Regions from separate parts of the Gordonia sp. VNK21 genome, predicted to be linked through region 2. Evidence: riboswitches for the same ligand, from Rfam matches in the RefSeq annotation. Region 2 holds a riboswitch; the other holds the start of a gene.
What was found. Region 2 has a riboswitch for thiamine pyrophosphate ahead of ACJMNC_RS05885 (FAD-dependent oxidoreductase). Riboswitches for the same ligand answer to the same signal wherever they lie in the genome.
Positions count from the first base shown of each region.

Region 1: another riboswitch for thiamine pyrophosphate. It lies ahead of thiC (phosphomethylpyrimidine synthase ThiC); the one in region 2 lies ahead of ACJMNC_RS05885 (FAD-dependent oxidoreductase).

Region 1 covers NZ_JBJURU010000003.1:203,174-217,930, reverse strand. Annotated here, with positions in the region: gene ACJMNC_RS05610 (glutamate--cysteine ligase) at 1-221, opposite strand, end outside; gene ACJMNC_RS05605 (superoxide dismutase family protein) at 254-814, opposite strand; gene ACJMNC_RS05600 (LytR C-terminal domain-containing protein) at 864-1,397, opposite strand; gene ACJMNC_RS05595 (DUF3263 domain-containing protein) at 1,444-1,800, opposite strand; gene ACJMNC_RS05590 (peptide deformylase) at 1,971-2,573, shown strand; gene ACJMNC_RS05585 (hypothetical protein) at 2,602-3,249, shown strand; gene ACJMNC_RS05580 (ribonuclease domain-containing protein) at 3,256-3,774, shown strand; gene ACJMNC_RS05575 (barstar family protein) at 3,836-4,342, shown strand; gene ACJMNC_RS05570 (exodeoxyribonuclease III) at 4,342-5,133, shown strand; gene ACJMNC_RS05565 (GNAT family N-acetyltransferase) at 5,195-5,545, opposite strand; TPP riboswitch at 5,719-5,832, shown strand; gene thiC (phosphomethylpyrimidine synthase ThiC) at 5,825-7,444, shown strand; gene thiD (bifunctional hydroxymethylpyrimidine kinase/phosphomethylpyrimidine kinase) at 7,441-8,319, shown strand; gene ACJMNC_RS05550 (AraC family transcriptional regulator) at 8,267-9,334, opposite strand; gene ACJMNC_RS05545 (hypothetical protein) at 9,331-10,002, opposite strand; gene ACJMNC_RS05540 (glutamate decarboxylase) at 10,091-11,470, opposite strand; gene ACJMNC_RS05535 (hypothetical protein) at 12,062-12,472, shown strand; gene fgd (glucose-6-phosphate dehydrogenase (coenzyme-F420)) at 12,485-13,510, opposite strand; gene ACJMNC_RS05525 (acyl-CoA dehydrogenase family protein) at 13,608-14,757, opposite strand, start outside.
Region 2 covers NZ_JBJURU010000004.1:23,975-38,731, forward strand. Annotated here, with positions in the region: gene ACJMNC_RS05850 (hypothetical protein) at 1-1,496, shown strand, start outside; gene ACJMNC_RS05855 (hypothetical protein) at 1,507-2,268, opposite strand; gene ACJMNC_RS05860 (ABC transporter ATP-binding protein) at 2,265-3,191, opposite strand; gene ACJMNC_RS05865 (ATP-grasp domain-containing protein) at 3,250-4,416, opposite strand; gene ACJMNC_RS05870 (EamA/RhaT family transporter) at 4,543-5,481, shown strand; gene ACJMNC_RS05875 (thiazole synthase) at 5,704-6,480, opposite strand; gene thiS (sulfur carrier protein ThiS) at 6,473-6,670, opposite strand; gene ACJMNC_RS05885 (FAD-dependent oxidoreductase) at 6,723-7,763, opposite strand; TPP riboswitch at 7,756-7,869, opposite strand; gene thiE (thiamine phosphate synthase) at 7,919-8,602, shown strand; gene ACJMNC_RS05895 (hypothetical protein) at 8,918-9,295, shown strand; gene ACJMNC_RS05900 (NUDIX hydrolase) at 9,363-9,845, opposite strand; gene ACJMNC_RS05905 (hypothetical protein) at 9,993-11,438, shown strand; gene ACJMNC_RS05910 (glutamate ABC transporter substrate-binding protein) at 11,435-12,418, shown strand; gene ACJMNC_RS05915 (tetratricopeptide repeat protein) at 12,438-14,757, shown strand, end outside.

The sequences.
Region 1 (14,757 bases), on a different contig from region 2:
GTCTGGCAGATCCCGGTGACCAGCTCGACGGTGTTGCGCAACAGCTCCTTGTGCACCTGCCCCGAGCGCGGCAGGCCGCGCCGCTGCGCCAGTTCGAAGAAGGCCGGGGCCGCGTTGATCAGATCCCTCGTGTCCCGATCCACCAGCGCCAGTTCCCATTCCACGCCGAGCGTGGGCCGCGGGGAGGCGTGAAAGGCGATCGGTTCGATCGGGGAGGCCATGGTCGTCGGACCGGGGTCGTCGGCCGGTGGGATCAGCCCGCGGTGATGACGCCGCAGGCGATGTTGCCGTCGGTGCCGCCGATGACCATCGACTTGCCGTTCAGGCCGGCCACGTCCAGCGAGGCCACGTCCTGGATCGCCGAACCGGTGCCGTTGTCACCGACCGAGATTCCCGGCAGGTTGCCGCCGTTGATCACCGAGCCGACGCCGCTGAAGCTGCTGTCGCCGCCGCAGTCGCCGACCGAGTAGATGCCCACCTTGTGCTGTCCCTTGGGCAGATCCACCACGCGCAGGGTCACCTTGACGCCCTCGCCGGCCGGCACGAAGCTCGCCGCGCCCACCGAGTCGCCCTTGGGGTTGATCAGCGAGACGGTGCCCACCGCGGTGGACTCGTCGCCGGCGCTGATGTCGTCGGCGTTCACCAGATCACCCGGGATCACCTGGTTGCCGGTCTGCACCGGCGGGGTGGTCCCCGGCTTGTCCGTCGGGTACTCGTCGGGGGTGCACGCACTCAGCGCCACGGCGGCACCGGCGACGGCCAGGGCCAGCAGGGCGCGCTTGGCCGAAGCACCGTGGATGTTGCGGACGGACATGTCTGGCTCCTTCGCGGAAAGTGGGTCTGGGCTGACGATCGTTGCGGCCTTACGAGGACTCACCGGTGACCACCACGACGGCGATCTCACCGGGGCAGTTGCTGAAGGCGGCCGGCCGGGCTTCGGCGCTGGCGCCACCGGGCACGGCCTGCGCGACCTTCTCGCCCGCGCTCTGCTCGCCCTCGTTGTAGAAGACGGTGTTCTCGGTGACCGAGCTGGTGCTGAGATTGCCCGGATCGGTGCCGATGGAGAATCCGGCGGATTCGAGGTCGTCCGAGACCGTCTTGGCCAGGCCGGTGACGGTGCCGGCGTTGAGCACGCACAGTTCGGGCACATCGGCCGCGTCGGCGGACGTGGTCTTCGACGGCGACGTCGACTCGCCGGCGGTGCCGCCGCCACCGTTGCCGGCACTGGTGGTCTCGGTCAGCTGCGCGCTCTGGCCGGCCTGCTCGAGTTCCTTCGCCGGATCATCGTCCTTGGTGGCCGAATGGATACCGAGCGCGAGGAACAGCACGGCGACCGCCAGCAGAAGCATGGCGCCGGCGCGCAGCGGGAGGCGATTGGGTTCGCGGTCAGCTTTCATCACAGGCAACTCTAGCCCACGGGTCCGCGTGAGCGACGCTCAGCTGTTAGGTGATCTCGAAACCGAGCCGGCGCGCGGCGCGGGCCTTCTGCCGCGAGGCCCGCAGCCTGCGGAGCCGCTTGACCAGCATGGGGTCGGCGGCGAGCGCCTCGGGGCGGTCGACCAGCGCGTTGAGCACCTGGTAGTAGCGGGTGGCCGAGAGGCCGAAGAGCTCCTTGATGGCTTCTTCCTTGGCACCGGCGTACTTCCACCACTGGCGCTCGAAAGACAGGATGTCGTGCTCGCGGCGGGTCAGCCCGTCGTCACCGACTTCATGCGGATCCGGCTTGGCGGACTGATCGGCGACTCCGCTGGGCGTCACCGGATCGGTTCCGTTCTGGCTACGCGCAGTTGCGCCGTCCATCGTGCTCCCTCAATGACCTACAGTGCCCTGGCATGCAGGGTGAAACTTCGTCCTCATCGACCCGCTCGGGCGGGCGAATGACAGCGGTGTGGTTCGCTTCGTATCTAACCACGCCCGCGCCGCGAGAGTGGCGCTGACTCACCGGGAAACGCTTTCAGTACGATATTTTCATGGCTGTCCTCCCCATCTGCATCGTCGGCGAACCCGTGCTGCACGAGCCCACCGCTCCGGTCGAGCTCGACGCCGCCGGCCGGCCGGCCCCAGAACTCGTCGAACTGCTCGACGACATGTACGAGACCATGGACGCGGCGAACGGCGTGGGTCTGGCCGCCAACCAGGTGGGCCGTGGTCTGCGGATGTTCGTCTACGACTGCCCCGACGGCGGAGTCCGCCGCCGCGGCGAGGTGATCAATCCGGTCCTGGAGACCTCCGAGATCCCCGAGACCATGCCCGATCCCGACGACAACGACGAGGGCTGCCTGTCGGTGCCCGGCGAGGGCTTCCCCACCGGCCGCGCCGACTGGGCCAAGGTCACCGGCACCGACCGCAACGGCGAGCCGGTGGAGATCGAGGGCCACGGCTTCTTCGCCCGGATGCTCCAGCACGAGACCGGGCACCTCGACGGCTTCCTGTACCTGGACGTGCTGGTGGGCCGTAATGCGCGGGCCGCGAAGAAGGCGGTCAAACGCAACGGCTGGGGCACTCCCGGCCTCACCTGGCTGCCGGGCGCCCAGCGCGATCCGTTCGGCCACGACGACCCCGACGAGAGCTGATCCCGGCGTGCACTGAGGAGCCCCGGACATGGATCCGCTGATCGGCGACCGCATCGTCGTCCGGTACCGGCTCGGCGCCGGCGGCCCGGAGGACTGGCGGGCCGCGCCGAATCCGCCGCTCGCACATCAGCCCACGCTCTCGGACGTGACCGGCGTGCTCCGCGGCCGCCGCGGCGAGGCACTGGTGATCGAGCACGACGGAGCCGAGACCGCGATTCCGCTGGCCGCGGTGACCTCGGTGCGGCTGCTGTCCGCGCAGGTGGTGCGCAATGCGCAGATCCGCACCGTGCAAGGCGAACTGAGCGCGGCCGTCGGCGGCACCGAGGACGCCCGGATCGGCGGCTGGGCGCTCTGGGCCGATCCGCAGGCCCGCACCCCGCGCGGCTGCGCGGCGATTCCGCTGGAGCAGACCGCCCGCACCGCAGACCTGGCCGGGGTGGCGCAGTGGTACGCCGACCGCGGCCTGACCGGCTGGGCGATCCTGCCCGAGCGGATCTTCCGGGCCGGCGACGGACCCGAGGGCGGCAGCGAATTCGAGGCGCTGACCGCCGAGGGCCGCCCGCCCGCCGAGGCGGCCGGCGACGACACCGCACGGCGCAGGGAACTGCGCGCCCAGGGGTACCGCCGCCACCACGGATTCCGCGTGGTGGCGCTCGCGGCGCCTGCCGTACGGTAGTCGGCGATGAATCGTACGGGCAGCTCGGTCAGGCGCATCCTCACCTCCGCTTTCAGCATCCTCGCGCTCGTCGTGGCGGTCGTGCTGGCGGTCTGGCTGACCGGCGACGACACCGGCGCGCAGGACTCCCCGGGGCCCCGTACCGCAGCGCCCAGTTCTGCGGCGCCCGGTTCTGCGGCAGCCAGTTCTGCGGCACCCGGCACCGGCGCGGCCCCGGGAACCGGCACGGCCCGCGCCCCCGCCCGCGTGCTGGCCACCCTGGCGCTGATCGACGACGGCCGCTGGCCGGAGGCGGCGAACGCCCCGGGCACCCAGGGCGGCAGGACGTTCCGCAACAACGAGGGCCTGCTGCCGCGTACCGGGGCCGACGGCCGTCGGCTCCAGTTCCAGGAGTGGGACGTCAATCCGAAGCAGCGCGGCCGCGGCCGCGACGCCGAGCGCATCATCACCGCGAACGACGGCTCGGCCTGGTACACCTTGGACCACTACGAGCACTTCACCCGGATCCGCGGGCCGGCCGGGTGAGCGGCCGCACCCCGCGCCGCCGACCCGCCCCGACCACCTGCACCCCGACGATCAGGACGCCATGGACAGCACGATCGGAGAGTTCTACGCCGCCGCCGCGGCCGACGGGCCCGCCGTCGGCGTGATCACCGGCGAGAGCTCCACCGCGGGAACCGACGCCGCAGTGCGCCGCATCGACGGCCGGGCCGCCGCCGACCTGCCCGGCCTGTACACCGCCGTGGCGCAGGCCTGGGACTTCCCGGACCATTTCGGCCGCAACAAGGACGCCTTCGACGACTGCCTGCTCGATCTGGACCCGCGCCTGTTCACCGCGACCGGAACCCCGGCGACCGGCTACCTGACGGTGGTGGAGAACGCGCACGCCCTCCTCGCCGAGGCCGCCGACGCGGACTTCGACTGGTTCGCCGGTTCGATCGGCTACTACCGCGACGACTACCGCGATCGCCGGCCGGCCGGTGATCGCCGCGGCTTCGCCGTGCTGCTGGTCACCGACCCCGCGCACCGGTCCGAGGTGACCGCCCGCTGGGCGGCGGCCGGGGTGCCCGTATCCGTCCTGGAGGTGTCCTGATGCGGCTCGCGACCTGGAATGTGAACTCGGTGCGTGCGCGCTCCGAGCAGATCGTCTCCTGGATGACCCGGCACGCGATCGACGTGCTGGCCGTCCAGGAGACCAAGTGCGCGGACGACCAGTTCCCGGTGATGAGCTTTCTCGCCGAGGGCTACGACGTGGCGATGGCCGGTCAGGGCGGCTACAACGGGGTGGCGATCATCTCCCGGGTGGGCCTGGACGAGGTGCACATCGGCTTCGACGGGCAGCCCGCACCGGCGCCGGGCCGGCCGCTGGAGGCCCGGGCGATCTCGGCGACCTGCGGAGGGATCCGGGTGTGGAGCCTGTACGTGCCCAACGGGCGGGCGCTCGACGATCCCCACTACCGCTACAAGCTCGACTGGCTCGAGGCCCTGGCCGGGGTGACCGGGCTCGAGCTCGGCCACGACCCGGCTGCACAGATCGTCCTGGCCGGCGACTGGAACGTCGCCCCCACCGACGCGGACGTCTGGGATCCCGAGTACTTCGCCGGCCGCACGCACACCAGCCCGGCCGAGCGGGAGGCCTTCGCCGAGTTCACCCGGGCCGGCTTCATCGACAGCGCCGGTCCGTTCGCTCCCGGTCCGGACGTCTACACCTTCTGGGACTACACGGCCGGCCGGTTCGGCCGGAACCAGGGCATGCGAATCGACTTCGCGCTCTGCTCCCCCGCCCTCGACGACCGGGTCTTCGATGCGTTCATCGACCGGCAGGCCCGCGCCCAGCAGGGCGCCAGCGATCACGCCCCGCTGGTCCTCGACATCGGCGGCTGACGCGAGCGACCGACCGGGGCCGTCGCGCAGGCGGGGTCCACCGGCGGGGAGTCTGCACCGTTCAGGCCGCCGGCGCCAGCGGCACCAGGCCCGGGTTGCGGGCGAAGAAGTGACGGGCGAAGCTGCACACCGGGCGCACCCGGACCCCCTCGTCGGCGAGATAGGCGGCCGCGGCCCCGGCCAGCCGAGTCGCCAGCCCGTGACCGCTGTACTCGTCGAAGAGCACGGTGTGCACGATCACGACGGTCTGCGGATCGGCCTCGTCGCGGGTGTAGCCGAGCACGCCCACCAGGTCGCCGGCCACCCAGAGCTCGAAGCGGTCCCGCACGGGGTTGTGCACCACCTCGGCGATGTGCTGCAAGATCGAGTCGGCGGACTGCGGCGGCTGGTGACGGCGCGACTTGCGATGCATGGCTACCTCCTGTGATCTGGCTCACAAATACTCTCACGCCACTCGAATACACGCAAGCCACTTGCGTCACAGGACGATCACGGCCCTGACCAGGACTGCGCCACCACCGGGTCCCCGCCGACGCCGGTCGCGTCGTATGCTGGGCTCCGCGCACCCGCTCGCGGTGCGCCGAGAATTGAACACACGGGGGCTCTCGCGGATCCGAGGGCTGAGATGGCGACGGGCGGTCGCCGACCGTACGAACCTGTCCGGGTAATGCCGGCGTAGGGAGGAATCACCATGGGTACAGCCATGCCCGCAGCATCGTCGATCACCTGCGGCCCCATCGAGGGCAGCAGCAAGCAGTATCTCCAGACCGGCGGACTCGCCGTACCGATCCGCCGGGTGCACCTGACCGACGGCGACCACCTCGACCTGTACGACACCTCCGGCCCGTACACCGATCCGGCCGCGACGATCGACCTGCACCGCGGCCTGCCGCCCACCCGGGAGAGCTGGCAGCACCCGCAACCGCTGCCCGCACCGGCCGGCACGTCGGCGGCCACCCAGCTGACCTGGGCCCGGGCCGGAATCGTCACACCGGAGATGGCCTTCGTGGCCGCCCGCGAGGGTGTCGACGCCGAACTGGTACGCAGCGAGGTGGCCGCCGGGCGGGCGGTGATCCCGGCCAACCACCGGCACCCGGAGAGCGAGCCGATGATCATCGGCAAGGCCTTCGCGGTGAAAGTCAATGCGAACATCGGCAATTCGGCGGTCACCAGCTCCATCGAGGAGGAGGTGGAGAAGATGGTGTGGGCCACCCGCTGGGGCGCCGACACCATCATGGACCTGTCCACCGGCAAGGACATTCACGCCACCCGCGAGTGGATCATGCGCAACTCCCCCGTCCCGGTGGGCACGGTGCCGATCTACCAGGCGCTGGAGAAGGTCGACGGCGTCCCCGAGGCCCTCACCTGGGAGGTCTACCGGGACACCGTGATCGAGCAGGCCGAGCAGGGCGTGGACTACATGACCGTGCACGCCGGCGTGCTGTGGGAGTACGTCCCGCTCACCGCCGACCGGGTCACCGGCATCGTCTCGCGCGGCGGGGCGATCATGGCCGCCTGGTGCCTGGCGCACAGCCGACAGTCGTTCCTGTACGAGCACTTCACCGAACTCTGCGAGATCTTCGCGCGCTACGACATCACCTTCTCGCTCGGCGACGGCCTGCGCCCGGGATCGATCGCCGATGCCAACGATGCCGCCCAGTTCGCCGAACTGCGCACTCTCGGCGAACTCACGTCGATCGCGAAAAGCCATGGCGTGCAGGTGATGATCGAGGGACCCGGACACGTGCCGATGCACAAGATCGTCGAGAACGTGCGGCTGGAGGAAGAGCTGTGCGAGGAGGCCCCGTTCTACACGCTCGGACCGCTGGCCACCGACATCGCCCCGGCCTACGATCACATCACCTCGGCGATCGGGGCGGCGATCATCGCCCAGGCCGGCACCGCCATGCTCTGCTACGTCACCCCCAAGGAGCACCTGGGGCTGCCGAACCGCGACGACGTCAAGGCCGGGGTGATCGCCTACAAGATCGCCGCCCACGCCGCCGATCTGGCCAAGGGGCATCCGCGGGCGCAGCAGCGCGACGATGCGCTGTCGAAGGCGCGCTTCGAGTTCCGCTGGACCGATCAGTTCAACCTGTCGCTCGATCCGGACACCGCCCGCGAGTTCCACGACGAGACGATGCCGGCCGAGCCGGCCAAGCATGCCAAGTTCTGCTCGATGTGCGGGCCCAAGTTCTGCTCGATGAAGCTCTCCACCGACATCCGCGAGCAGTACGCCGGGGTGGTGGAACTCTCGCTCGAGCCGGTCGGCTCGGCCTCGGGCGGCGGCTGTTCGGGACACTCGTCATGACCGACCGGTCCGGCTGGCTGCCGCTGCCTGCGCCCGGGGCCACCCCGGTCCGCACCCTCACGGTGGCCGGCTCGGACTCGGGCGGCGGTGCCGGCATCGAAGCCGACCTGCGCACCTTCACCCTGCTCGGCGTGCACGGCTGCGTGGCGCTGACCGCCGTCACCGTGCAGAACAGTCTGGGCGTGACCGGTGTGCAGGAGGTGGATCCGGACGTGGTGGCCGCGCAGATCGACACGGTGGTCGGCGACATCGGGGTCAGCGGGGTCAAGACCGGCATGCTGGCCTCCGCACCGATCGTCGCCGCCGTCGCGGATGCGTTCGCACGCAACGGCATCGGGGCGGGCGGAGACATCGGGCTGGTGATCGACCCGGTGTGCGCCTCCATGCACGGCGACCCGCTGCTGCATCCGGAGGCGCTGCGCACCCTGATCGAGCGGCTCTTCCCCATGGCCACCCTGGTGACCCCGAATCTCGACGAGGTGCGGCTGATCACCGGCATCGAGGTCGACGACGACGACTCCCAGCGGGCGGCGGTGCGGGCGCTGCTCGACCTCGGGCCGCGCTGGGCCCTGGTCAAGGGCGGCCATCTGCGCGGCAGCGAGCGCAGCCCGGATCTGCTCTCGGACGGCCGGCAGTTCCTCCGGCTCGACGCACCGCGCATACCCACCGCACACGATCACGGCGCCGGCGACACCCTGGCGGCGGCCGCGGCCGCCGCCCTGGCCCACGGACTGGCCGTACCCGATGCGGCGGCGCTGGCCAAGGACTGGATCACCCGGTGCGTGGCCGCCGCCTATCCGCTCGGCGCCGGCCACGGCCCGGTCAACCCGCTGTGGCGGCTCCGCCCGCCGAACCCTGCGCCAGCTCCGGCCTGAGCGGAACCGCCGCCGGCTCGACGAACCCGGCCCGGCGGTAGGCGGCCGGCGAGACGCCGCAGATGTCGTGGAACCGCCGCCGGAAGGCCGCCTCCGAGGCGAAGCCGACCAGCCGGCCGACGGCGGTCACCGACAGCTGCGGGCTCTCCCGCAGCAGCCGGCGTGCCTCCTGCACCCGGCGCACCGCGATCACCGCGGCCGGTGTCTCACCGTCGTCGAAGAGCCGGTAGAGCTGGCGCCGGCTCACATGCATCTCGCGGGCGAGGTTCTCCACGTCGAAGTCGGCGTTCCAGAAGTTGCGCTCGATCAACTCGTCGGCGGACTGGCGCTGCAGCAGGAGCGTGTCGATCGCCGGCGAGCCGGTCGCCGCCTCGCGCAGCGTCTGGGTCACCAGATCGATCACGGTGGCCTGAGTCGACTCGTCCGCCGAGGAGACCAGGCTCTGCAGCACGAAACTGCCGATGAACGAGGCCGTCGCCCGGGCCAGCAGGCTGTCCCCGGAGAACGGGAAGAGCGCGGTACTCACCAGCCGGCGGTCCTTGCCCAGCGCCTCGAGCGGAATGATCACGCCGAGTGGATCGCTGACGCCGTCGGAGACCATCGCGTACGGCGACGAGTTGCTCCGGATCGCCAATCGGCCCGGCCCGTAGGAGCATTCGCGCTCGCCACCGCTGACCCGCTGACGGCCCCGGCCCCACAGGACGGTGACGACCAGATCGTCCGACGGCTCGCGCCGGATCAGGTCCGGGGTGCGACGGACCCGCATCGGCGTGGTCAGGCAGGCGAAACTGCGGAGCAGTGCCTGCTGGCGCACGTGCAGCAGCAGTTCGAAGCCGTCCGGGTCCTCGGCGTCGACGAGCACGTCCGGGCCGCAGCCGAGCATGCCGGCCCGCCCGGACAGCCGGCGCATGGTGGCGCGCAGCGCCCCTCCGGCACCCCGCTCGAGACGGCGGTACCAGTCGGCTACGTCGGCGTCGCTGAGGCCGCCGGGATAGTCCGTGATCTGTCGTGTCATGTCGATGCCCGTCTCAGTGCCGGAAGAACGATGAGGGAGGACAGGAAGAAGCAGACGCCGCCGATGAAGGTGGTGACATTGGCCAGCACCGCATCCACGGTCACTCCCGCGGTGGTGATGAACGAGGCCACCGCCGCCACGCCGAAGGCGATGCAGCCGGCCATGTTGATCTGTCCGGACCACCAGTCCGCCGTGCGGACCGACCAGAACGGGTGAAGCCGGGCGAACGCCAGCAGCACGAAGCAGGCGCTGATGAGGAAGGCCACCGAGCCGCCGGCGTCCGGGGTCCACACCAGGTGCTGCTGCCCCTTGATGGTGTGGGCGGCCAGCGCTCCGGTGGTGCTCACGTTGAACAGCAGCGTCCCGAAGAACTGGGTGGCTGCAGCCAGCCACTCGGCGCGGAACATCCTGCCGGGCGCATACTCCACCGGAACGGTCATCGCGCCGCTGAGCACCAGCTGGATCAGGGCCGCACCGGTGAAGAACCAGGCGCCCACGAAGTACACGATGTTGACCCAGGCGGCACCGACCAGCGAGCCGAATCCCGGGGCAGAGCCGAGCGCGAAGAACGCCGATCCGATCATGAAGCCCACACACTGTTTGGTGAGCGTCGGGGTCAAGACTGCGCTGTGCGATCGGGTGGCAGCACCGGTCACAGCGGCCGTCATGCCTTACTCCTTTCACTGTCTTAAGAACCCGCGGACGGGGCACGGCCCCGAATCCGCGACCCGCCCGCGGGTTCCGACTACCGCTGACTCAGTGGTGGAAACCGCTCTTCTGCGTACCCTCGACCGGGTTGTGCAGCGAGTCGAGGATCTCCACCTCGGCCTTGATGTCGGTGAGCAGCCGGGTGGCGAGATCGTGCGACAGGCCGGCCCGCACCACGATGCGCTGCAGGGTCATGTCGCCCAGATCGTCGGCCATCGGGTAGGCCGGCACCAGCCAGCCCTTCATCCGCAGCCGGTCCGAGAGATCGTAGAGAGTCCAGTTCTCCGTGTGACCGTCCTTGAGGATCCAGGCGAACACCGGGATGGTGTCACCCTTGCTGATCAGTTCGAACGGACCCATCGCGGCGATCTCGGAGGACAGGTACTGCGCCACGTCCAGCGAGTTCTGCTGCACGGCACGGTAGCCCTGCTTGCCCAGGCGCAGGAACTGGTAGTACTGCAGCAGCACCTGAGCACCCGGCCGGGAGAAGTTCAGCGCCAGCGTGGGCATGTCGCCACCGAGGTAGCTGCAGTGGAAGACCATGCTCTCGGGCAGTCGTTCCTGATCGCGCCAGACCACCCAGCCCACACCCGGGTACACCAGGCCGAACTTGTGGCCCGAGGTGCTGATCGAGGCGACGCGCGGGACGCGGAAGTCCCACTCCAGCTCCGGCTGGCAGAACGGCGCGATCATGGCGCCGGAGGCGCCGTCGACGTGGATGCGCACGTCCAGACCGGTGTTCTTCTCGATCTCGTCGAGCTTCTCCGAGATGGTCTTCACCGGCTCGTAGAGTCCGGTGTAGGTCTGGCCCATGATGGCCACCACGCCGATGGTGTTCTCGTCGACGTAGTTCTCCAGATCGTGGCCGTCGAGCATCAGGTGATCACGGCTGACCGGCACCCAGCGCGGCTCGACCTCGAAGTAGTTGCAGAACTTCTCCCAACAGACCTGGACCGCGGTCGAGAGCACCAGGTTCGGCTTCTCGGTGGACTTGCCCGCCTTGCGCCGGTTCTCCTGCCAGTGCCGCTTGAGGGCCAGGCCGCCGAGCATGCAGGCCTCCGACGAGCCGATCGTCGAGGTACCGATGGTGTCACCGGCGTCCGGCACGTTCCACAGGTTGCCCAGGATCCGCCAGCAGCGGTCCTCGATCTCCGCGGTCGCCGGGTACTCGTCCTTGTCGATCATGTTCTTGTCGACGGTCTGCGCATAGAGCAGCTTGGCTTCTTTGTCCATGTAGGTGGTGACAAAGGTGGCCAGATTCAGGCGGGCGTTGCCGTCGAGCATGGCCTCGTCGTGAACGATCTGGTAGGCGGTCTCGGGGTAGAGCATTTCCTCGGCCATCTCGTACCGCGGCAGCGTGGTGGCCTCGCCCTCACGATTGAAAACCGGGCTCAGAATGGCTTCGTTGTGGTCGGGGTCGGATGCCATGGACTTCCTCATTTCTCAGGTGGGGTCGTGCTGTTGTCATTGCGTGCCATGGCCGGCCGGCGAGATGCCCGCCGCCGGTCGTCCACGGAGTCATGACCGGCCCTCACCCCGAGATCGGGACCGGTTCGGTGGGTGCGCTGTTACTCAGCCGGATTCACAGGTATGCGCGCCAAACGTGCAAACCTTCTGTGCGCAACGCGCCGGATTGTTCATACCCCGACTCTAAGACCCTCCGGACATGTCTGCGGCCTTTCAGAAGCACTGGTCAGCACGCATTTTTGTCCCCAGGATGGGGGACATAACCCGCCGCACCTGTCGGTTTGCCGAGGCCAACCGCCGAAACGTGCCCGAGCCCGCCTTTCGGACAGGTCACAGATCGACTGAAGGGCTGGCACAATTCGGACATGTCCGATTCCCGCCGGTGTGCGGCCCCGCGACCGCCCGCACGGCGGGCACCGTCACCGGTCGCCGTCTGCCGGTCCCGGCGCCTCCGTCCGGGGCCACCGATCGGCGCACGGTAACGTGTGTCACGCGAAACCCCGTCTCCGGCACGCCGGAGACGGGGAATCAGGCAAGTATGAAGGAGCGACGTTGACACAGCCGCACGAGCCGATCGGCGCATCCACCGGCTCGGTGGATCAGGCCGAGACGGCGGCCCGGTCCGTCCGCCGCTGGCAGACCATCACCTCCGTCGCAGTGGGCGCGGCCGCGCTCACCGTGCTCGGCTTCTTCCTCGTCGGCCAGGACGGGCGCGGCTCGTCCACCGCGCCGGCCACGATCACCCAGACCAGCGTGCGGACCACGCAGGTCTCGGGCGAGCCGGTCACCGAGACCCGCACGGCCACCGAGACGGTGACCAACGATCGCACCGCCACCGAGCACGAGACCGCCGAGCGCACCAGGACGGTCACCGAGACCGACACCGTCACGCGCACCGACGAGGTCACCACGACCGTCACCGAGACCGTGACGGGCGACTCCGGAGGCGGCACCGGAGAGTGACCGCCCCGCCAGTCACTGCGTGACCGGCGTCAGCTCCCGCAGCCGGGGCAGCACGTCTGCGCTGAACGCCTCGAGGAAGCGGCGCTGGTCGTGTCCGGGGTTGTGGAACACCAGATGGTTGAGGCCGGCATCCACATACGCCTTGATCTGCTCGAGCGCATCGTCGGGATCGGAGGCCACGATCCACCGCTTGGCCACCTGCTCGATGGGCAGCACATCGGCGAGCCGCTCCATCTCCACCGACGAGTTCACCGAATGCTTCTGCTCCGGGGTCAGCGACAGCGGCGCCCAGAAGCGGGTGTTCTCCAGCGCCACCTCCGGATCCCGGTCGTACGAGATCTTGATCTCGATCATCCGGTCGATGTCGGCGAAGTTCCGCTCGGCCTTGCCCGCGCCCTCCCGGACCGCCGGGATCAGCTTCTCGGTGTAGAGGTCCATGCCCTTGCCGGAGGTGCAGATGAAGCCGTCGCCGGCCCGGCCTGCGTAGCGGGCCACCACCGGGCCGCCGGCGGCGATGTACACCGGGATCGGCTGCTCGGGAACGTCGTACATGTAGGCGCCCTGCGTGTGGTAGTACTCGCCCTCGAAGTCCACCTTCTCGCCGGACCACAGTTCGCGCATCAGACGCACCGATTCGCGCAGCCGGGCGAATCGCTCCTTGAACTCGGGCCACTCGCCCTGAAAGCCGGTCGCGTACTCGTTGAGCGCCTCACCGGTGCCCACGCCGAGCATCACCCGGCCCGGGTACAGGCAGCCGAGGGTGGCGAAGGCCTGCGCGATCACCGCCGGGTTGTACCGGAAGGTGGGGGTGAGCACCGAGGTGCCCAGTTGCACCCGCTGCGTGCGCTCGCCGACCGCAGCCAGCCAGGCCAGCGAGAACGGCGCATGCCCGCCGTTGTGCCGCCAGGGCTGGAAATGATCGCTGATGGTCACCGAGTCGAGGCCGAACTCTTCGGCCGCCACTCCGATCTCCACCAGTTCCCGCGGGCCGAACTGCTCCGCCGACGCCTTGAGCCCGAACTTCAGATCCGCTGCCATTGACCGTGCCTTTCGAAATTCCGGCGGGACCTCCCCGCCTATGCCGAGCGCCCGCGTCGGACGCTGAAATGAAGAAACTCGTGCGCCTCCCGGCCGCTCAGCGGAAGGCGTCCTGACCGGTGAGCGCCTTGCCGATCATCAGCTGATGCATCTCCGAGGTGCCCTCGTAGGTGAGCACCGACTCCAGATTGTTCGCATGCCGGATCACCGGGTACTCGAGCGTGATGCCGTTGGCGCCCATGATCGTCCGGCATTCGCGTGCGATGGCGATCGCCTCCCGGACGTTGTTGAGCTTGCCCAGACTCACCTGCTCCGGACGGATGCCGCCGGCATCCTTGATCCGGCCCAGCTGCAGTGCGAGCAGATAGGCCTTGCCCAGCTCCACGCTCATATCCGCGAGCTTGCCCTGAGTGAGCTGATAGCCCGAGAGCGGCTTGTCGAAGACGTCCCGGGAGACCGCGTACTCCAGCGTCGCCTGAAGGCAGTCGCGCGCCGCGCCCACCGCACCGAAGACGATCCCGAAGCGCGCCTCGTTCAGACACGACAGCGGGCCGCGCATCCCGGCCGCGCCGGGCAGCAGCGCGTCGGCCGGCAGCCGCACGTCGTCGAGTGAGATCTCACCGGTCACCGAGGCGCGCAGCGACAGCTTGCGGGTGATCTCGTTGGTGGTGAAGCCCGGGGTGCCGGCCGGCACCAGGAAGCCGCGGATACCGCGCGAGCCGGATTCGAGGTCGGTCTTGGCCCACACCACCGCCACGTCGGCCACCGGCGCATTGGTGATCCACATCTTTGAGCCGTTCAGGATCCAGTCGTCGCCGTCCCGGCGGGCGTGGGTGCGCATGCCGGCCGGGTTGGAGCCGAAGTCCGGCTCGGTGAGCCCGAAACAGCCCAGGGCCTCGCCGCGCGCCATCGCCGGCAGCCACTGCTCGCGCTGCTGTTCGCTGCCCCAGTGGTGGATGGCGAACATCGCCAGCGAGCCCTGCACCGAGATGAAGCTGCGCAGTCCGGAGTCGACGGCCTCGGCCTCGAGGCAGGCCAGTCCGTAGGCCGTCGCCGAGGTGCCGGCGCAGCCGTAGCCCTCCAGGTGCATGCCGAACAGACCGAGCTCGCCGAGTTCGCGGGCCAGCTCGCGCACCGGCAGCCGGCCGGTCTCGAACCAGTCGGCGATCTGCGGGCGCAGCCGCTTGACGCCGAAGTCGGAAACGGTGGCCGCGACGGCCCGCTCGTCGTCGTCGAGAAGCCGATCG
Region 2 (14,757 bases):
CGCCGGGCGCACCGTCGACCGGAGACCGGCGGGGCTTCGGGGACTTCGCCCGCTACACCGGCACCGCCGCACCGAAGCGGGTGGACCTGCGCACCGAACGCACCCAGTTCAACCGCTACTGGGAGTTCGCACTGCTCCCGGGCGGACTGCTGCTGACCCGGCCCCGGCACACCGGCACCTGGCGGATCGTGCCGCTCCCGTCCTGCCTGCGCGGCACCCTGACCGCGATCTCCCTCGACGACGACGAACTGGTCGGCATCGACCGGCACCGGTGGATCTACACCATGGACCAGGTCAATCAGTCACCGCTGCTGTGGAACTGGACCTCGGGCTGGGGCGCGATGCTCTGGCTCGGCCCGGGCCAGACCATCCCCGCCGACACCGTGCGGCCCGGCGGCTGGGCGCTGTCGGTGACCTCGCCGTCGGACAACCGGGAATACCTCGACATCGCCGGCCGCGTGCATCGCAGCGGCGACGCCAAGATGACCATGATCCCCACCCTCCGGGGCGACGGCAGCCGCATCGCCTACGCCGACCCGTGGCTGCCCAACGACCGCAGCTACGAGATCGGCGGCCCGCTGGGCGGACGCTTCCAGTCGGCCGCGCTCTCCGCGTCGGCATCGACCCTGTTCGTCACCAACCGGTACGGCGACATGTTCACCCGCACATTCGACTTCGATTCGTCCGGCTCGGATTCGGTGTTCTTCCGGTACAGCTGGGAGCCGCAGGACGGAAAGCCCTCGGCCGGCACCCTGACCCAGGAGACCTGGGACCGATCGACGGCCGCAGTGCAGCTGCCCGCCCCCGACTGGGACCGCCAGCCCAAGATCCCCGGCGAGATCACCTCGGCGATCACCGTCGTCTCCCCCGGACCGGGTGCGGAGAACCGCGAGCTGCGCGTCGAAGGCCGCAGCAACGGACGGACCGGCTACTGGCACAAGCCCCTTCGCGCCCGGCAGTGGCAGTTCACCGCGACCGGCACCGCCCTGCAGGGTGCGCTGCTCGAGAACTCGGCGGCCGACCGGTCCGCCGAGACCCTCGCCGCCCCGGCCCCCTGGAATCTGTCGGCCGCGCTGCCGTCGCGCACCGCGCCGGTCGACGGCCAGACGCTGATCGACATCGGTCTGCCCTACAGCGTCGTCGATCCCCGGCTGCTCGATCAGGTGGGACTGCAGGCCGGGCCCTCCGGCTACCGGCTGTCGGTGAAGAACTTCGATCCCGCCGTGACCACGCGGGAGGCGACCGTGACCACGCCGTCCGGCACTCGGATCCCGGTACTGCTGCACACCGCCGACGGGATGAGGATGACGCCGTCGCAGCCCGGGCTCACCCGCACTCCGCGGCATCTGGTGGGCGCCATCGAACTGCCCGGTCGGGTGTGGGCCACCCGCGGCTCCGATCCGGCGGTCACGCGTTTCGCCGACGGCTGGATGCGCGGCACGCAGATCGCCCCGATCACGCTCAGCGCCACCACGACCGACCTGGTGATCCGCTGACCCCGAGCCGCTACTTGACCTCGCTGACCTGCACCCGGTACGCGCCGAGCGCCCCCGGCAGCACGATCCACACCAACGCGCACACCAGCAGCGGCAACCACGGACTGCCACTGCTGGTGGTTCCGGGTGTGAACTGATCGAGCGCCATGCTCGGGGTCACCCACGTCTGCGCGTCCGAATCCTGATCGGAGACCAGGCCCACCAGCAGCGGCACCAGCAGCGTCGGCAGGATGAAGAAGGCGACGATCGCGCCCGGGGTGTTCAGCAGCAGCAGGGCGAAGGCGAAACCCATCAGCACCAGGAAACCGATGTACAGGGCGGCCGAGACCAGGGCCTCGCCCGCGTGGTCCATCGTTTCCCCGTTCACCGCCGAGATCAGCCATGCCAGCAGCAGGCAGACCACGAACGCCACAGCGCCGAGCGCCAGCGCCGCAAGCGCTTTGGCGACCACCACCCGTTCCCGCCGCGGCTCGAGCGTGAACGTCGACACCACCGAACGCTGACTCCACTCCGCGGTCACCAGCATGATGGCGATGATCGCCAGGAAGTTCGCCGCCGTCGCCGACAGCGCCGACAGCGCCGAGTCGAAGGCGATCGTCCCGTTGGACATGCCGGTGATCGTGATGATCAGCAGCAGCACTCCCAGGGCGATGAGCACCCCGAGCGCCCCGCGCGAGTCGGTCAGCTTCCGGCTCTCCACCCGCACCAGCGAGCCGAAGCGCACACCCGGCACCTGCGGATCGATCAGATTCGGCACACCCGGCGCGGTCATCGCGGTCCTCCCGTCGTCGGGGCGATCGGTCCTCGATCGTGCCCGGCCGTCAATTGCAGATACAGCTCCTCGAGGCGGCCGCTGCCGGCCCGCCGGAGCTCTTTGAGAGCCAGCCCGTGCTGGGCGGCGATCAGCCCCACCTGCTCCGGTTCGGCCTGCACGTACAGGCCGCCTTCGGTGGAGGTGCGGGCCACCAGTCCGGCGGCGGTCAGCGCCTGCCCGAGCGCGGCGTCGTCGCCGGCCTGCACCTGCGTTCCGGGGCCGCCGACGAGCTGCTCGGTGGAACCCTGCGCCATGATCCGGCCCTGCCCGATCACCACGATGTGGTCGGCGATCATCTCCACCTCGTGCAGCAGATGCGAGGACAGCAGCACGGTGCCGCCGTTGTCCGCGAAATGCCGCAGCACCCCGCGCATCCAGTGGATGCCGGCCGGGTCCAGGCCGTTGACCGGCTCGTCGAGCAGCAGCACCCGCGGATTGCCGAGCAGTGCCGCCGCCAGGCCGAGACGCTGGCGCATACCCAGCGAATAGTTCCGGATCCGGCGCTTGGCCTCCTGGTCGGTCAGACCCACCACTTCGAGCATCTGCTGCACCCGGGAATCGGGCAGGCCCATGGTCATCGCGGCCAGCTTCAGCGTCTCCCGGCCGGTGCGGCCGTTGTGGAAGGCCGACGCATCGAGCAGGGTGCCCACCTGCGACGCCGGATTCGGGATGTCCCGGTAGGCCAGACCGCCGATGGTGGCCGAACCCGCGCTCGGCAGCGTCAGGCCCGCCAGGATCCGCAGCGTGGTGGACTTCCCGGCCCCGTTGGGTCCGAGGAATCCCACCACCTGGCCCGGCAGCGCGCTGAACGAGACATCGTTCACGGCCACCATGGAGCCGTAACTCTTGGTCAATCTGTCGACGACGATCACGCGAACGATTGTGCCCTGCCGAGCGGCCGAGTACTCCAGTCGACCGACAGACCGGCGTGGCGGAATGCTAGATCTGGTGGCCGTCCCACTCGTGATCGTGCATGAAGCCCTGCGCGAGATTGACCTTGTACTTGACGCAGTTCCGCAGAATGTTCGAGTACGCCGGGACCAGCATGGCCGCCGGCCGCTGATCCCCCTTCTCCGCGATCACGTCGTCGGCGGCCCGGAAATCCCGCCAGAAGCCGCGCAAGGTGTTGTCCGGCAGGGCGTTCTTGCGCCAGCCGTACAGCGCCATCCCGATGCCGATCATCCGGGTGCGGTCGGTCGGCGGGGTGATGATCTCGGTGTTCGTGCCGAGGAACGCCCGATCCACCCGGTTCTCCGGGGTGAACAGCATGATCCCGCTGGTGCCCCGCGGATTGCATTCGATGGTCCGCAGCCCGTGCACCGGGTTCTCGATGAAATCGAAGCCCACATGACCGGTGAAACCGATCGCGCCGACGACGTGCTCCACCCATTCCTGGATGCCCGGATGGTCGACGTGAGTGAAGGTCAGGCACGACTTCCCGTCGATCGCATAGCTCACCGGATAGGTGGCGTGCGCGTACACCTTGCCGTCCCGGCAGACCGAATACGTGCAGTAGCGGTCGCCCTCCATCCACTCCTGAGCGATCCACGGATTGGTCGGATCGAAGGTGAGCTGATCGAGGGTGTCGCCGGGATAGGCCTTGTAGATCTGCTGCGATCCGCGCGAATACGCCTGCTTCACCGCGAACGGGGTGTCGAAGTCGAGCTTCGGAATGTCCTGCGGCCCCGAGATCGACGTGAACTTGAGCGCGGGCACCCCCAGCTCCACCAGCTTGCGCTGGAACAAGAGCTTGTTGTGCAGCATGTCCTCGATCTCGAAATCGGACAGGAACAGATCCACCGACGGCGGGAACAGGCCCGCCATCATCGCCAGGATGTCGGTCTCCTCGTGAATCGGGATCACCATGTCGATGCCCTCGGACTCCACGATCGCCGCGATCTGGCGGCAGTACTCCTGCGGCTCATACCGGGGCGGCACCACCCGATGGAATCCACTCACCGCCTTCGAATAGCGGCTCACGGCGATCGGCACACAGTCGGCCACGCTCACCCGATGCCCGGCGGCGTGCAGCAATCGCGCGAGATTCAGCGTGAGGAACGAGCGTCCGAAGGTCACCAGAATGTGCATGCGCTTGTCCTCTTCCACGCCCACAGCGTATCGGGTCGGCTCGGAACAACCTGATAGCGTTCAGGGTTATCTCAGATTTAGAGTGAAGCGGGCCACCACCGGCCCGGAATCGCCGCCGCACAACCACCCCGGAGAACATCAGCCGTGTACGCCATCGGAATCATCGCCGCGATGATGGCCGCGCTCGCATACGGCATGTCCACCGTGTTCCGGGCGCTCGGCGCCCGCCGGGTGGCCGTCGCCGAACGCGAAGGCGGCGCACCCGCGCCCAGCGAGACCGATTCGGCGCCGTCGATGTCGTCGACGATGTCCACGCTCACCGATCCGGCTTTCATCCTCGGCACCGTCATGGTGGTCGTCGGCTTCGCCGGCGGTGCGCTGGCCGCCCGCTTCCTGCCGCTCTTCCTGGCCCAGTCGATCGTCTCGGCCAACCTCGTCGTCACCGCCCTGGCCGGCACCTTCCTGCTCAACATCACCCTGCACACCCGTGATTGGGTCGCCATCTGGATGGTGGTGCTCTCGCTGTGCATGCTCGGCATCTCGTCGTCGCCGCACACCGACGACCACGCCACCGACACCTTCCACTGGGTGCTGCTCGGGGTGGCCATCGGGATCGGCGCGCTCGGACTGTTCGGCGTCTACCGCTTCGGTAAATACGCCGCCTTCTTCGGCGGCTTCGCCGGCGGTCTCCAGTTCGGCGTGATCGCCATCGCCGTTCGCGTCCTCGACGGCGTCGCTCCGTTCGAGCCGGTCACCCTGCTCACCGACCCCGCCGCCTGGGCCATCGCCGTCGCCGGCGCCAGCGGCTTCTTCGTGCAGACCGTCGCCCTGCAGGTCGGCGCCGTCAACGGCGTCACCGCCGTCCTCGTCGTCGGCGAGACCGCCGGCCCGAGCATCATCGGTGTGCTCTTCCTCGGCGATCACGCCCAGCCCGGCCTGGGCTGGATGGCCGTGGCCGGCTTCATCGGCGCCGTCATCGGCGCCATCCTGGTCGCCTACTACGGCAGCGGGGACCCGGACCACTTCGGGGAGGCGCCGGAAGAGCTCGGCGGCTGGCGCCGCGGGCGTGCCGATCCCGAATAACTCTTCTGGATCCGGGGGTGGGCCGGGTGGGGTGTCGCCCCTCGGCAGTCCTCACTCCTCGCCTGGCGGCTCGTCGCTGCGGAGGGCTCGGGACGACACCCCACCCGGCCCTGCTCTATGAGGTTTTCTGGGGGGGGACACCGTGGTGTCGGGGCCGTCGTGGCTCACCTTGGTTAGAGCGTATGACTGGGGATCGGGGGCTGTCGGGGTGCGGGGCCGGGGTCAGCAGTGGGGGTCGGGGGCCGGGGAGGAGGCGTGGGCCCAGAAGCGTTTGGGGATGCGGCCGGCGCGGGCCGCGAGACGGCCGCCGAGCACCGCATGCCGCATGGCCACGGCCATCGCCTCCGGGTCCACCGCGCGGGTAACCGCCGAGGCCAGCAGCACCGCATCGCAGCCGAGTTCCATCGCCAGCGCCGCATCGCTGGCCGTGCCGATACCGGCGTCGAGCACCACCGGCACCCCGGCCCGGGCGACGATCATCTCGATGTTGTGCGGGTTCGCGATGCCCAGACCGGTGCCGATCGGCGAGCCGAGCGGCATCACCGCCGCCACCCCCAGGTCCTCCAGTCGCCGCGCCAGCACCGGATCGTCGTTGGTGTAGGCCATCACCTCGAAGCCGTCAGCCACCAGCGCCCGGGCCGCATCCACCAACTCCACCGGATCGGGCAGCAGGGTGCGTTCGTCGGCCACCACCTCCAGCTTCACCAGCGACGTCCCGGTGGCCTCCCGCGCCAGTTGCGCCGTCAGCAGCGCCTCCGCCGCCGTATGACAGCCCGCCGTGTTGGGCAGAACCGCAATCCCCAAGCGGCGCAACAGATCCAGTACCCCGGTCCCCGAGCCCGGGCGCACCCGGCGCATCGCCACCGTGGTCAGTTCCGTGCCCGAGGCCACCAACGCCCGCTCGAGCACGTCCAGGCTCGACGCCCCGCCGGTGCCCATGATCAGCCGGGAGGTCAGCTCACGACCGGCCACCACCAGCGGCGGATCCTGCTCAGCCACCCTGGACCGCCGTCAGCACGTCGATGCGCGAATACTCCGGGACCGGCTCACCCCACTGCGTCCTGGGACGCACGACGCCTTCGACGGCGACGGCCACCCCCTCGTCCGGAAGCTCGAGATGCGCCAGCAGCGCGTACACGTCCGGGGTTCCCGGCATCCGCACCTGGTCACCGTTGACCGTGAATTCCATCGTCACTCTCCACCTTTCGTCCGTTCTGTACTCGAATCCTCCGCCGCCCCGGTCATCCGGGCTCCCCCAGCAAGTCCACCACCTGCGCCGCCGTACCCGGGGTGAGCGCGATGCCGTTGCGGCCGTGCCCGGCCGCCACCAGCAACCGGTCGTCGAGGCGGCGCACCACCGGAACGCCGTCGCGGGAGACCGGCCGGATCCCTGCGCCCGCCTCGAGGAGTTCGTAGGTGCGCAGCCCCGGCATCAGCTCGCAGGCATCCAGCAGCAGATCGGCCACACCGCCGGCCTGCGGCAGCAGGTCGCCGGGACCGTCGGCCTCGTACTGGGTGGCGCCGACCACCACCCCGTCGGCCCGGGGCACCAGGTACACGTTGCGGCCGTGCCAGCGCCCGCGCACCACGTGCTCCGGCGGCGGTACCGACCAGCCGGTCCGGCGCAGCCGCAGGATCTCCCCCTTCTCCCCACGCAGCCCCAGCTCGTCCGCCCAGCCGGGCAGCAGTTCCGCGCTGCCCAGGCCGGCCGCCACCAGCAGCTGGTCGCCGGGCAGTGACGCCAGGTCACCGGCACTCACCCGTCCCGGCGCCGCGAACTCGCCGCCGGCCGCCGTCACCGCACGGCGCAGCGCGGCCAGCAACCGGCGGTTGTCCACCGCCCCCTCACCGCGCAGCCGGTAGCCGCCGGCCGTGTTGCGGCTCAGCGCCGTCTCGGCCTCGCGGATCTCGCCGGCCGACACCGGTTCGAGCACAGCCTGCGGCAACCGCAGGCGCAGATAGGCCGCCTGCTCGTCCAGGTGGGCACGGTCGGTGGCCGAACCGGCCACCAGCAGCGTCGACGCCGCCGCCTGCACCTGCGGATCGCCGAGACGCTCGAGCAGCGCGGGCCAGCGCGCCACTGAGTCGGCGGACACCGCGAGCAGCGCATCCTCGCCGGGGTGCGCCTCGCCCAGGCAGCCCAGCATGCCGCCGGCCACCTGCGCGGCGCGGCCTTCGGGACCGGCGTCGTACACCCGCACCCGCCAGCCCGCGTCGGCGGCGGCCAGCGCGCAACCCAGGCCGACGGCGCCACCGCCGACCACTGTCATCTCACGTGCCATCGCACTTCCTTCCTTCGCCGGCATTACCCGGATCAGGTACGACGGTCAGCGGCGGCGGCTCCGCGATCTCAGCCCGGCGATCCTCCGGGCACCCGTGGACCACGCGGGCGATGCCCGCGTGCTTTCCATGCGGGCCCTAGCCTACCGTCGACACCATGACCGCCTCGTCCCACCCGATCCCGCCCCGCAACCGGCTTGCCGACGCCCGCCTGTACCTGTGCACCGACGCCCGGCGCGAACGCGGCGACCTGCTCGACTTCGTGTCCGCGGCGCTGGCCGGCGGCGTGGACATCGTGCAGCTGCGGGACAAGGGATCGGCCGGCGCCCAGCGCTTCGGCGCCCTCGAAGCCCGGGAGGAACTGGAGATCCTGGCCCGGCTCAAGGAGCTGACCCGGCGGGCCGGGGCACTGCTGGCGGTCAACGATCGCGCCGACGTCGCCGCCCTGTCCGGCGCCGACGTCCTGCACCTGGGGCAGGACGATCTGCCGCCGGCCGCCGCCCGCACCCTGGTGGGACCGGAGACGGTGATCGGCCGGTCCACCCACGACGTCGAGCAGGCCGCCGGTGCGATCGCCGACGGCGACGTCGACTACTTCTGCACCGGACCGTGCTGGTCCACCCCCACCAAGCCGGGCCGCGAGGCCACCGGGCTCGACCTGGTGCGCAGCACCGCCGACCGTGCGCCGGACAAGCCGTGGTTCGCGATCGGCGGGATCGACGCCGGCCGGGTGCCGCAGGTGCGGGCGGCCGGCGCCGAGCGCATCGTGGTGGTGCGGGCGCTGACCGCGGCCGACGACGCCGCCGCCGCGGCCCGGGAGCTGCGCGCCGGTCTGTCCTGAACCCGGGGAACCCGAAAAGGATTTGCGCCCACCGCCGATCCGAGTAGGCTGGCTCCATCATGAACCGGCAGCTTCTCGTAACCCGCCGCAGCGGGGTCTGATTTCGACCGACCCCCCGCTGCGGGTTCGTCGTCTCTGCCTTTCGACTCATTCTCTCGTCGGTCACCGAATCTTCGACCGGATTGAAGCCACGAGATGTCCACCGTTTTCCGCCAGCGCGCACGCTGTAGCCGTGAACAGCAGATCACCGGAACCGCCCCGGCCGGCGCCGCCCACCCACGTCCACCGCGCTGGTTCCCCGCCGAGGCGGCCGGCATGACCGACCAGCGCCTGAGCGCCGCCTACTGCCCGGACGGCGCCATCGCCCTGCACGAGCTCGAGGTGGAGCCGGACGCCGGGTACTCGGTCCGCTGCCGCGCGCGGCTGGCCCTGCGCGGGCGCACCGAATACCGGGAGGCCAGCGCGCACGGAGCCATCAGCGCCATGAGCGAGATCCTCTACGGCCTGAACGCCGGCGTCGAGATCGTCTCCCTGCACCATCAGCACGACGGCGCCGGCACCGCCGCCTACCTGCTGTGCGAACGGGACGGCCGGCAGTGCTGGGCGTACGGTCGCGGCACCGACGGCGACGAGGCCACCATCGCCGCACTGGTCGCCGGGGCCAACCAGCTGGCCACCCCGATTCTGGACTGAGCCCTCCCGATCCCGGACTGGGCCGCCACCGGACTGGTTCAGGCCGGAAAGATCCCGCGTATCCGGTTCAGCGCAGCAGCTTGCGCAGGGACGGCCAGGACCGGCCGAACCCCGGATGCAGCGGGAGGGTGTCCACCTCATCGTCGGGCACCCAGCGCAGTTCGGCCGATTCGCCGTTGGCGGTGGTGGCGATCGGCGCGTCGGCGCGCGCCAGCACGGTGGTGTAGGTCCAGCCGCTGACCGCCTCGTGGGTCACCTTCTCGTCGAGCACCTGGATCTGGTCCTCGGCGATACCGGTCTCCTCGTGGGCCTCGCGGACGGCCGCCTGCACCGCCGTCTCATGCGAGTCCCGCGCACCGCCGGGCAGCCCCCAGGTGCCGCCCTGATGCGACCAGACCGCACGGTGCTGAAGCAGGATCGCGAAACCCCCGCCGGTGTCGGCCCCTGCGGCCTCCCGGCGCACGCACAACAGCAGACCCGCCGCACCGTGGCGCCCCCAATAGCGCGCACCGTCGGGGTCGAAGACCCAGCCGTCCCCATCTCCGCGCACTCCGGCGACCTCTCCTCGGATGGTCCGGGCGCACCGCCACGCGGCGATGTTCCCGACTCGCATGCATTCGTCCCCAACGGTACCGGGTGTCGCGATCGGCACGCACGATTGCGGACTAGGGTTGGGGCCACGACAGAAGGGACGGTCGTGAGTGCGCAGCAGTCACCGGTACGCTCCGCGCTGACTCATGCCGGTCACCGGGTGGTGCCGGAGTCGTCCCAGGCCAATCCCCGACTGCGCCAGGTGATCGCCGACCGGCGCGAGCTGGCCGCGATGACCCGTGACCGGGTGAGTTCGCCGATCGCCGCCTTCCGGTTCTACGCCGGAACCACCCCGGGCCGGCTGGTGGTGATCATGCTGGCGATGATCTTGGCGTGCGCTCTGACCGGCTGGTATTCGTCGTCGGCGCTGAGCACCCGCAGCGAGACCCTGGCCACCCTGATCGACCGCACCGAGCCGCTCGCCGAATCGGCGGAGGTCCTCTACAGCTCGCTCTCGGTGGCCGACGCCGCCGCCAACTCGGCGTTCATCTCCGGCGGCCGCGAATCCACGCAGCTGCGCCACCAGTACGCCGACGCGGTGGCCAGCGCCGGCACCGCGCTGGTAGCCTCGGCCGACGCCGCCCCGCCCGGCGAGGAGACGACCGACGGCGACCAGCCCGCGATCCGCAGCGATCTGGCGCTGCTCGCCACCCAGATCCCGGTGTACACCGGTCTGATCGAGACCGCCCGCACCAACAACCGGCTCGGCAATCCGGTGGGCTCCGCCTATCTGGTTCAGGCCTCGAGCCTCATGCAGGATCAGATCCTGCCGGCCGCCAAACGCCTCTACGATCAGAGGTCGACGGCCATCTCCGAGCCGCAGCGGACCCTGACCGTCCCGCCGTGGGGCGTGTACGTGGCGCTGGCCGGCACCATCCTGATGCTGGCGCTGGTGGCACGCTATCTGGCGCTGCGCACCCGCCGGCATTTCAACATCGGCCTGATCCTCGCGCTGGCCTCACTGGTCGTCGGCACCCTGTGGCTGCTGGTGACCGGCCTGACCTCGGTGGCCGCGGCGAACACCGCCAAGAACGGCGGCGCCGACCCCCTGCACGAGCTCACCTCGATGCGGATCCTCACTCAGCAGGCCCGCTCGGTAGAGACCCTCTCCCTGGTGCGACGGACCGCCCCGGCCCAGCTCGATCAGGACTTCACCGGTTCCATCGACCGGATCACCGCGATGGCCGACACCCTGATCGCGCAGAACCCCGACGCCGCGGAGATCACCGAACCGCTGGAGAAGACCAAAGCCGCCCTGCGCCAGTGGGCGGAGGCGCACAGCGGTGTCACCGACGAGCTCACCTCCGGGGACTTCGCGGCGGCCGTAGACCAGACCATCGGCACCAGCGAGTCCAGCACCGCGACCGGCTACACCGCGGTCAACGATTCGCTGCTGCGTGCCATCGCGGACACCCGCGCGACCTTCCGCGACAAGATCCACACCGCTCAGCAACTGCTCGGCTTCACCGGCAGCGGGATCGGCCTGCTCTGCGCCTTGGCCGCATTGTCGGTGGTCGGCGGCCTGATCCCGCGCATCCGGGAGTACCGGTGACCGGCCGGCGGCCCGCCCGCGCCGCTCTGGCGGCCCTGCTCGTGCTGGTCCTGGCGCTGGCCGGCTGCACCCTCGACGGCGCCCCGCACGGCGATCCGCCGACCACCACCGCGGTACTGCCCACCCCGCCGGGCGCATCCAGCGGTGTGCCCGCCCCCATCGGGATCGACGCCCAGACCTGCGACGCCGACGTCAGCCTCCGGCCGCCGGCGACGATGCCCGAACCCGGCGACATGCCGCGCGGCTCCACCATGCGCCGTATCGCCGACCGGGGCCGGCTGGTGGTCGGCACCGATCTGGGCAGCAATCCGCTCAGCTTCCGCGACCCCATCTCCGGCGACATCGAGGGCTTCGACGTGGACGTGGCGCACTGGATCTCGGATGCGATCTTCGGCGAATCCCGCATCGAGTACCGGATCCTGTCGACCGGGGACCGGATCCGGGCACTACAGAACGGCGAGGTGGACATCGTCGTGAAATCCATGTCGATCACCTGCGAGCGGCTCGATCAGGTGGCCTTCTCGTCGCCGTATTACAGTGCTTCACAACGGATTCTGACCTATCGCGGTTCCGGGATCCGGGACGCGCAGTCGCTCAACGGCAAGACCGCCTGCGCCACCGGCGGCGCCACCGCCATCACCCGGCTGCTCAAGCGGGCGCCGGAGGCGCACATCGTGACCACCAACAACTGGTCCGACTGCCTGGTGATGCTGCAGCAGGACCAGGTGGACGCCATCGCCGGCGACGACCCGATCCTGGCCGGGATCGCCGCGCAGGATCCGCAGGTGCAGGTGGTCGGCGAATCGCTCGGTTACGAGAACTACGGCGTGGGAATCCCCTTGGGCCAGAACGATCTGGTCCGCTTCATCAACGGCGTGCTGGCCGAGCGCATCGCCGACGGCAGCTGGCAGAGTTCCTACAACCGGTGGCTCTCGGTGCTCGGTCCCGGGTATCCACCGACCATCCGCTATCGCGACTGACTCGGTGAGCTGAGGAGAGATGACACCCACCCCACCACACAGCGATCCGGATCCGGCGACCGGCGCCGGGTCGACGGCCTCCGAGCCCACCGTGCAGACACAGCGCGCCACCGAGGCCACTCCGATGCCGACCGAAGTCACCCCGATGCCGACCGAGGCCACCCAGGGAACGCAGGCCGCCACCCCGGATCTGTCCGGCGAGACCGAGGCCACCGCGCTGCGCCGGATCATCGGCGATACGCCGCGGCGGACGCTCCGGCGCGCCACCGCTCCCGTGCACGACCGCCGGCTCGGCGCCGAACTGGTACCGCTGCCCACCATCCAGGACATCGATCCCGACGACGCGGTGCTGTCGAATCCGATCATCGTCGAGAGCAAACGCTTCTGCTGGAAGTGCGGCAAGCCGGTCGGCCGGAGCGACGGCGACGGTGCCGGGCCGCTCACCGGGCACTGTCCGCACTGCGGCGCCCGCTACTCGTTCGTCCCCGGGCTCGCCCGCGGCACGATGGTCGCCGACCAGTACGAGATCGCCGGCGCGATCGCCCACGGCGGCATGGGCTGGATCTATCTGGCCGTCGACCACAACGTCTCCGATCGCCCGGTGGTGCTCAAAGGTCTGCTGAACTCGTCGGATTCGGCGGCGCGCGCCGTCGCCATCGCCGAGCGCCAGTTCCTGGCATCGGTGAACGATCCGGGCATCGTCAAGATCTACAACTTCGTCGAGTACACCGACCCGGACGACCGCCAGTTCGGCTACATCGTCATGGAGTACGTGGGCGGTCACACGCTCAAACAGCTGACCACCGACAGCCGCGGCGAGAAGATCAACCTGCCGATCGAGCAGGCGATGGCCTACATTCTCGAAGTGCTCTCGGCCGTGGGGCATCTGCATTCGCTCGGGCTGGTCTACAACGACGTGAAGCCCGACAACATCATGATCACCCAGGACGAGGTGAAGCTGATCGACCTGGGCGCGGTCTCGGCGATCAACGGCTACGGCCATCTGTACGGCACCCCCGGGTTCCAGGCCCCGGAGATCGTCGAGACCGGACCGCAGGTGGTCACCGACATCTACGGCATCGGCCGCACCCTGGCCGTGCTGACCCTGGACATGCCGATGACCAAGGGCCGCTACGACGACGGCCTGCCCGACCCGGACACCACCGAGCTGTTCCTGGAGAATCCTTCGTACTACTACCTGCTCCACCGGGCCACCGCCGCCGACCCGGCCGAGCGCTTCGAATCCACCGAGGAGATGACCAACCAGGTGCTGGCGGTGCTGCGCGAGACGGTGGCCCTGCACACCGGCGTGCCGCGGCCGTCGATGTCCAAGGTCTTCACCCCGCAGCGGTCCACCTTCGGCACCCGGCTGATCCTCGCCCCGGTGGACGGCTTCTTCGATCCGGGCGAGGCCCCCGTGCCCGACCCGGACGAGATCGCCCGCGCCCTGCCGCTGCCCCTGGTCGACCCCGACGATCCGGCCGCGGGCCTGCTCTCGTCGGCGGCGCTCTCCTACCCGCAGCAGGTGCTCGACAGTATCGCCGCTGCCCGCGAAGACGGTTTCAGCACACTGAATCTCGACCTCGACGACGACGGGATCGATCCGGTGCATCCGTCGGTGGAGATCGCCCTCGCCGAGGCCCGCGCGCACCTCGAGCTGGGCAATCTGGGTACCGCCAGCACCCTGCTCACGCAGACCGCCGAACGGTTCGGCGACTCCTGGCGGGTGCACTGGTATCTGGGGATCTGCGCCCTGCTCAACACCGAGACCGAGCTGGCCTACCGCCGCTTCCACGAGGTACTCGAGGCGGTGCCCGGCGAGCTGGCGCCCAAGCTGGCCGTCGCCGGCACCGCCGAGCTGATCGGCTACTGGCTCTCGCAGACCGAGGACCTCACCAACGAGCAGGTCGCCCAGGTCGAGCAGTGGTACGACATCGCCCGTCAGCACTACCACGACCTGTGGATCACCGACCACGCGATCGTCACGGCGGCGTTCGGGCTGGCCCGGATGCTGCTCGCCGAGGGCCGGCACACCGATGCGATCGAGCCGCTCGACGAGGTGCCCGCCACCAACCGGCACTTCGGCCGGGCTCAGCAGAGCGCGATCATCGCCCTGGTGCACGGCCGCCCTCCCGGCGAGGTCTCCCGGGAGGAGCTGGTCGAGGCCGCCGACCGTCTCGCGCAGATCGCCGACGACGACGGCCGCCGCAGCCGGCTGCAGATCATCGTGCTGGGCACCGCCCTGGGCTGGATGGAGGCGCACCCCGACCGGCTCACCGTCCCGGAGGGTCAGTCGCCGCCGGAGTTCCTCGGCTTCCCGTTCACCGAACAGGGCCTGC